2 regions of the Dethiobacter alkaliphilus AHT 1 genome follow, and region 2 is predicted to be linked to the other one. Evidence: riboswitches for the same ligand, from Rfam matches in the RefSeq annotation. Region 2 holds a riboswitch; the other holds the start of a gene.
What was found. A riboswitch is a leader RNA that binds a small molecule or an ion and turns the genes downstream of it on or off. The one in region 2 is predicted to bind cobalamin.
Positions count from the first base shown of each region.

Region 1 (4,193 bases), on a different contig from region 2:
TTCCAGTACCTGCCGGTCTTCATCATAGAGGATAACATCTGCAGTTTGCGCCACTGTGTCGTCGTCAAAAACCACCTGAATCAGGCCGGATTCCACCGGCCTGATTAACATGCGGTGCGCATAGGCCGAAGTTGTGGTTAACAGCAAAACTATAAGTATTGTTATTAAAGTGACGGTCCTTTTTCTAAGCATTATATGCCTCCATTAGAGTACTTTAGTCTTTCTCTGTGCAAACCGCAGCAGCTGATTTGCTTCCGCCGGTGTGCGTGGAGCCATGTCGGTGCCGCTAAAAGCTGTGGCTAGCATGGGAACATTAAGGCTGGCCTCAGTCATTAAATCTTTGTCCTGCAGTAATTCCGCAGTACCTTCCGCCAACACCTGCCCTTTGGACAGGATAATCACGTGGTCCGCCCAGGCATAGGCCATATCTACGTCGTGGGTGGTGATAATAATTGTACATTTCTGGTGAAACAGTTTCTCCAACAGGTCCATAAGCTGGGCGGCAAAACGGGGGTCCAGCCCTGAGAACGGTTCATCAAAGATCAGCAGTTCCGGTTCCATGGCCAGTACTCCGGCAATGGCTACCCGTTTCTTCTGGCCCAAACTTAAGTTATAGGGAGGCTTATCGGCCAAATCGGTAATTCCGGCCAGTTCCATGGCACGCCTGACTCTTGAGTTTACCGTCTGTTCATCCAATTCCAGGTTACGGGGTCCAAAGGCCACATCTTCAGCCACAGTTGTGGAAAAAAGCTGATCTTCCGGAGTATCAAAGAGCATTCCGGCTAACTGCCGGATTTTCAGCACATGCTTTTTATCCACCGGATAATAGCCCATCACGGTAACACTTCCGTCCTGAGGCAGAAGCAAACCGTTTAAATGCTGCAAAAGAGTTGTTTTACCGCTGCCGTTGGCACCAAGCAGAGCTACACGCCTGTATCTGGGAATGGACAGGGAAAGGTTATTGAGGGCTTTTGTTCCATCGGAATATGAATAGTTGAGATTTCTGATTTCTACCGCTTTCAACCCAACCACCTCCATTCCACTATGATTACTGACAATGACAGCATTAGCACAAATCCACATTTAATAATATCCCTCTTGGTAATAGGCTGAGGGTCTCCGGTATGTAACTTACCGGCAAAACCACGGGCAGCCATGGCCCGATAGACAGATTCGGAACGATCCACCGCTTTTAAGAGCAGGCCCCCGGCCATTTCACCATATACGGCCAAGGAACGTTTACTTAGTTTAGGTTGAAAAATTCTTGATGCCAGAGCCCGTTGTGTATTGGCTACCTGCTTTTTAAAAAGAAACACATAACGGTAGGCTAAAAAGAGAACCGACACCATCACCGCCGGCAGGCGCATATGGGCCAGGCCGTTAAAATAGCTTTGTACCGACTGGGTTCCCAGAAGCACCGACATTACGGCAATGGAAGTGAGCGTTTTAAAGACAATAAGACCGGCAAAGGTTACCCGCTCCGGATCAGGGGGAAGGCCTCCTCCCAAAGCCACCGGTGCAGCCATTAACAGCAAGAACGGCACAGCCCACATCATGCGGCACAATAAGGTACGCAGCGGCAGGCCTGCACTAATGGTGGCCAAAAGCACCAGGGTGTAGAGCAAAATAAGTAAAGGCAATGATTGCACACTTACCACACTGAAGACAAAAAGTATGGCTGCCAACGTCTTTGTCCGCGGTTCCCAGTGATGCGCCCATGAGCTTCCCTGTGAGAAGTCAGCACATTTTCCATGGTTGGTTCCCATAATTTAAAATCTCCTTTAGCCTGACTGGGCTTTGTTGTCTGCAAGGCCCAATAAACCCGGCCTGGACCGATAAAGAAAGTTAATGGCAAATCCGGTAACTACTGCTTCCACAATCATTAGCGGTGTATATCCTATGAGCAGAATATTTACAACAGAAAACTGGCCCTCTGCAAATAACTGATCTGTAATAAGCAATAAAAGGACTAACAGCAAAACACAGGCCATAACGCCTATCCCACCTACCAGGGCAGCGCGGGTAAAAACCGACAGGCGCTTAAGGACATAAAACAGTTTAGCGGCAATTAATGCCGGCACAGCTACTAAAATCAGGTTAACCCCCAGAGTGGTTAGGCCCCCGTGATTAAATAATAATGCTTGCAATAATAAGCCGATAAAAATGGCAATGGGTGCTTTAACACCAAGCATAATACCTAAAAGGCCCGCTAAAAGCGGATGAACCGACGTAGGCCCTACCGGCACACTGATGAGGGAAAAGACAAAAAATGCACCGGATAAAAGGCTAAGCCGAGGGATCTCTTCTTCTTTGGTGTTTTTTACCGCATAAACCAGGCTGACCCCGGCAGCAGCTGCCGCCGCACCGGCCACCGGCAAACTTACTACTCCATCAGTAATATGCATATAAACCATTCCTTCCAAAAAGCTTTGCAAAACCTGGAACAAATTGGGGACGGACCTTTTTTAGCACAAAGCAACTAGGGCTTTGCTGGGTGCAGGGGTCAGGGGTGATAAATTCCTGCGAACAAAAGTAAAACCTTAACCATAGGTTGGTTAAGGCTTTAGTGGCAGGCAAAACATACTTCCCGCTTCGTAAGACACCCCCTATGCGCGTAGGTCCAGTGGCTAAACGAAACAAGCAGGTCTACTGGCTTAGGTTCATCGTTTTCTTCCGCCTTCCCAGCCTTTGGGGCCAGTGGCCTGATGGAAGAAAACTCGCCTTTACAGTGGCGGCACCGCACCGGATTCTAACCGGTTTCCCTTTAACCTGATTTGAACTCAGGTCACTTGCTTCTATTTATCCTTATTCAGTTCTACCGGTAGGAACTTATAACGCTTCGCAGTTTGCGAAGCTGCTAAGGAAACCGGTATGGAAAGGCACGCATTGCGGAAACCGAATAGGCGTGACTTTCTTACGTTTTAACATTATTCGACCATTGTTTAATTATTCCTGCCAAGTGATGTAAAGAACTTTAGAAAAAGTGAAATGAATCTCTTTTATCGTTGTGGATATGATAGTGCAGTAGAAGTATCTGCCATTTTATTCCGTAAGCGGAAAGGAGTCCATATGGAAGTTGTAAACCGTGCTATTATCGTCTATGCCTGGTCTTTAATTCTTTTGCGCCTGATGGGTAAAGGGCTGACTTTTCAGCAAAAACCCTACGATTTTGTGGTGATGATGCTCATTGGTTCTGCCTCGGCAGCGCTGATTGTTAACCGGGACGTACCGTTGATTAATGCGCTGGCTGCTTTGGGTGTGCTGGCAATTATGCATACTGTAATTAGCCTTAGCACACTAAACAATCTACTAAAAGGGTTTATCGGCGGCCGGCCCGATCTGGCTATTCGTAACGGGAGAATCGTCAAACAAAATTTAATTAAAAATGCCATTAACGTGGAACAACTGATGGCAGCCCTTCGCAATCAGGGGTACAGGCGTATTCATGATATCGAGTTTGCTATTCTGGAACCAAACGGCCAGCTGTCGGTGATACCAAAGTCACAGGTGCGGCCGGTTACTCCCAAAGATTTGCAAATTAGCACCGTTTATGAGGGAATTGCCACCCCGTTGGTGGTGGAAGGTCAGGTGCTGCGGCAAAACCTGTTTGGCGCCGGGCTTGATGAAAACTGGCTAAAAGCAGAGTTGACAAAAAGAGGGATACGGGGAACGGATGCGGTACTCCTTCTGCTGCTGGATACCGACGGCAGCCTCTATATTGCAGAGCAGCCTCCCCTTAACCCCTTTAAAGCATTTTTTGTGGGTGAGGGCAAAGATAAGCGGCAAGGCAACGATCCTGATATGTAGGAAGACGCTCTTATCTGAAAAACGAAGCTCGCATTATGCGGGCTTCGTTTTTTTCTGATCCTCTGCAACAATATTATTCTGCCAGCCAGTCAATCTCCAACTCAGCAAGCTTACTGATGGTGGGCAGGCCCTGTTCATTTAATCCGGCCATCTGATAGTAGACCTCTCTGGCTTGGGTAAATACGGCTTCATTAAGCTTTTCGCCCCTGCGGGGTCCGTTTGTAATACCGTCGTAAACCCTCGGCGGCAGTACATCGTCGCTGGAGGTGAATCCTTCCCGTCCGTTGAAAGACCTCATCATCACCGATGCCCTTTCACCTGCTTTAAGCATCTCCCACATACTGATGTTCCAGCCGGTTACCGCTTCAACCAGCTGTGCCAGTTTT
Region 1 is NZ_ACJM01000001.1:61,048-65,240, reverse strand. Features, by position in the region: gene DEALDRAFT_RS00335 (hypothetical protein) at 1-192, opposite strand, end outside; gene DEALDRAFT_RS00330 (energy-coupling factor ABC transporter ATP-binding protein) at 205-1,032, opposite strand; gene DEALDRAFT_RS00325 (energy-coupling factor transporter transmembrane component T family protein) at 1,020-1,766, opposite strand; gene DEALDRAFT_RS00320 (CbiM family transporter) at 1,782-2,414, opposite strand; cobalamin riboswitch at 2,623-2,808, opposite strand; gene DEALDRAFT_RS00315 (DUF421 domain-containing protein) at 3,070-3,807, shown strand; gene DEALDRAFT_RS00310 (aldehyde ferredoxin oxidoreductase family protein) at 3,881-4,193, opposite strand, start outside.
Region 1: linked by a shared signal. The riboswitch ahead of DEALDRAFT_RS00320 (CbiM family transporter) and the one ahead of DEALDRAFT_RS14220 (hypothetical protein) in region 2 are both predicted to bind cobalamin.

Region 2 (4,193 bases):
GAAAAAAAATTACCCTCCTTTATTTGGAGGGTAATTACAAGCAGACATTAAAGAAAGCAACCCATCCTTTGGCGCGAAAGATGTTCTTTTGCATAAACAGGCAGGTTTCCTGACTTCCGACTCAAACGATTTGCCATACCTTCCCAAAGCTGAAGCTTCAGTGGTTCTATGGAAAATCTCGCCGGTTACAGTGGCGCGACCGTCCGGGATTTGCACCCGGTTCCCTTTTACTCTCGTAACGAGCACCTGTCTATAGCTTTTATTAAGTTTATGAAATACTATCATAAATCCCATAAAAAAACAATGTACAATTTTCGAAGAATATAAAAAATCGCATGACCTCAATTGCAATAGCGAATGCACCACCCCACCGTGCCGGTGAGAAGTCAAGCAGCAGCAAGTCTTTCGGCGTGGAAAGCTTGTAATGGTGTAAGATACCCAAGAATCTTCCGAGGAAGATTGTTACACCAATTCTGTATACGGGCGACGGACTCGGGTGTGAGATCCGCAAATGACGTTCCTTTGGGAAGGAACCTTCGTATTAAGCTGTTGTGCTTTTCATTGGCACCCTTTTCCCAGGAGCTGTACGGATGGCAAAAGTACGCTTTACTACCGAGGCTACTGAGCTGGTCTGACAGACCAGAGAACTCACTGCCGTTATCTGCTGTAATCGTCTGGAATACCTGGGCGAAATCATCCCCGTAATCTCTCTGTAGAGCCACTAGAGCCTCGTTTACACATTCTACAGTGTGCTCTTCGAGTCGTCGTATAAGAAAGACCCGGCTCTTTCGCTCAAGGAGTGTCAGAAGCGATTGGCCCTCTGACTGCTTGCCGATCACAGTGTCGATCTCCCAGTGGCTAAAGGTTTCTCTGGTGGCGACTTCTGGGGGCCTGTTCTCTATCGATTCGCCAAGATTGCGCTTATTTATTCGGCTGCGTTTCTTCCGAACCTTGCGGCCGACCTTTAGCAATAGGTCAATGTTTCTGGTATCCATGAAGCCCTTATCTATGTAGCTGTAGAGGGTCTTTGTGCAGATACAGGGTAAGCCAGCGGTCTTCGGGTTTATCTTGTATTCGCCCACAATGGCGTCAGGTGACCACTCTTTATCGCGCATCATCCTTTGGGCGTGATCCATAAAAGCACTGACATCAGCTAATTTGAATCTGGCACCACAGTGTGAGCGGTTTTCACGATACACCCTTTGCCCTGCATCAGGAAAGTACTCATAACGCTCTGTAAGATTACTGTTTCTCTGTAGCACTGTGCCACGCTTTAGCTCCCTGGACACTGTTGTGTGGTCACAGCCTATCTTCGCTCCAATCTGCCTAGTAGAGAGCCCTGATTCGTGGTAAGCAGCGATCATGCCTCTTTGATCCAATGTCAAGTGTTTGAATTCCCGTGGGATTGTGGTATGCTGTGAGTGTGCCATAGTCCAAACCTCCGTATTTTGATTGTTGGTCGTACATCAATCATACACGGTATTGGGCTGTGGCGCATTTTTATTTTGCAATGTTACCACTGGTGCATCTCATTTTACAATGAAGCAAAAATCGCATGATTCTGGAAGCAGATTGACAACCTGGCAAAAAAATGTTAGCTTATTTACAGTATAAAACAACTGCATACTGTGCACATAGGTGTATTGACTTAAAAGGGAAGTCGGTGAGAATCCGGCGCGGTCCCGCCACTGTAAGCAGAGAGTTTGCCCCTATTATACCACTGACTGGTTTCAGGTTGGGAAGGTTGGGGCAGATGATGACATGTAAGCCAGGAGACCTGCCTAGGTGAGTATTTACCTCCTTCGGGTGAAAGGTGAAGGTGAGTGGGCATTGCCACGCCGCTTGCTGTGGCATTTTTATTTTCTGTTGGAATTATCCAGCTTTCATTTTACCGAAGGCTGGACTTTATTTTTTTTGCGGTGCCTCTACCCAGGTTAGAGGTATGAGACAAGAAGTAAATATCTCGGTGGAGCTTGTATTTTCAATCTAAAAAGGGAGGTTTAGGACATGGATTTAGGTGTACTGAATAATCATGCGAAGAAAATTGATGATTTTGACAGGACTTTCTATCAGGTCAAGCCTGTAAGCGGTATAAGCAAGGAGCCTGCTCCTGGAGTACATAATATTGTAAGCTGCTTCGGCAACAATGAACTGGGAAAAAAAGAAACGGAGCTTTGTGCTGTAGGTTCAGGAGAAGGCGAACAGAGACTGTGGCAATGCATCTGCCCTAGTGCTGAAAGTTACAGACAGGAGTTAAAAGAATACATTTTAAACCTATCGAAGCAGGAAGTAGCAGGTATTCACCTTGACTGCATCGGGCTTCCGGGCCCCAGCTACTGTAGCTGTTCCCGCTGCCAGAAACTCTGGCAGGAGTCCGGCCTTACCTGGGAGATATGGCGCTGTAAAACTGTAACTGATTTTATCGGAGAAGTAAAATCCATACTGCCGGATACAATGCCTTTATCACTATCACTTTATCCAGATCCTGTACACCCTGAGCGGTTTGGCCTGGACCTTAAGAGCCTGGAGCAATATGCCGACTTTTTTCTTGTTCCCCTTTATGACATGACCTACAAATCTCCATATTGGATGGAAGTTCTGGCCAATGCGTTTCGTAGAAGATTAACTAAACCGCTTTATGTAGAGATCTACATGAAGGGCCCTAAAGAAAAAGATTTGCTTGCTGCTGTGCAGGCGGTGGCTGCCCACGCAGATGGGTTAGTTTTTGCATATGACACCAAGCTGAGCAGAGAACTGCTCCCTCAGATTAAAATGGCCATAGAAAACGCCAGAACTTTATAATAAATTTACGTAAGTTGACCCTCGGACCTGTGGTGTGCCAGTTGTACTGCCAAGGGCATATAAGAAGAGCACGATCATAGTTGAACTGCGGCCAGCAGGTATGTAAAATCCCAAAAACAACAAGAAGTAGATGAAGCTTACAGTGCAAATGATTAATAATATTAAACCTGACCCCCAGGGTACTAAAAACAGGACTTTAAGCCTATTTCTTTATCGATGGAAAAGAATTACAATGATGACAGTAAATATGATATTTCGTCAAAGAAATAGGGAGGGGTATTTATGTTGGGAAAAAGTCGCTTAGGGCTGCCTATCGTATTGGTATTATTAATGGGGTTAATAGCAGGGTGCTCTGGCACAGAAGAGGCTCTGAAGGCTGCAGAAATATATGCAAAATCTATAGAGGCAATGAGTGAGGTTAACTCTTATGAGTTTGATATCGAGATGTTTCAGGTAATGGAGATGCCGGAATCGGTTCAGGAACCTGATATGCCTGATAAACTTGAGATTCAGACCAGGGGGACAGGGCGTGCAGTAATGGATCCTGTGGCAATGGAAATGACATTATCTATGCACATGCCTTTCCTTGTCAATTTCCCCGAGGCTGCTGAGTTTGGGGATCTTGAAATGCAGATGTATATGGTGGAGAATCAAATGTATATTTATGACTCCATGTCAGGCATTTGGATGAGTCAGGATTTAGGTGATTATGGGTTAGAATTGGAAGACCTAATGGAGTTTAGTATGGATGATACTGATCCCATGCAGCTCTTGACTATGCTGGGAGATGACGGGGCAGCTGCAGCTTCTTTAAAAACTGTGGACAACAAGTATTACCTTATTACGCTAGAGGATGCAGAAGGTGAGGTAATGCAGAGAATAATAGACGAATATATAAAAGATGAACTGGCCGATAGTTTAGCTGAGTTTGATATAGAAGCTGCGTTTGAGGAATTATTTGATATGGCTACCTTTGCTGATATCAGGTACAAAATCTGGATTGATATGGAATCGTATTACACAACAAAAGCAGAAATGTCTTTCAGTATTGTGATTAACATAGAGGGTGAGACAATAAAAACTACACAAACAGCATTAATGGCTTTTAAGGATTTTAATACCTTTGATAGTATTACGGTTCCGGATAAAGTTAAAGACAACGCGGTGCCTTTGGTTGAACTGTTTGAATTTATGGAGTTGGAATTACAATAATACAACAAAAGGCCTGCGGATTCTTTTACAAATTCGCAGGCCTTTTTCTTTAGTGGGAAGGAAATCAATTTATCTCAGGGGTTTGCCGAATGGGTTTGCCCAGAATGCTTTCAAAATCGGCTAACAGTTTTTGGTCACTAATGCCATGGTAGACGATAAGTTTGTTTTTCTGATAAAAA
Region 2 is NZ_ACJM01000021.1:15,676-19,868, reverse strand. Features, by position in the region: cobalamin riboswitch at 83-265, opposite strand; gene DEALDRAFT_RS14225 (IS30 family transposase) at 387-1,430, opposite strand; cobalamin riboswitch at 1,620-1,799, shown strand; gene DEALDRAFT_RS14220 (hypothetical protein) at 2,008-2,802, shown strand; gene DEALDRAFT_RS14215 (DUF6612 family protein) at 3,085-4,014, shown strand; gene DEALDRAFT_RS14210 (hypothetical protein) at 4,079-4,193, opposite strand, start outside.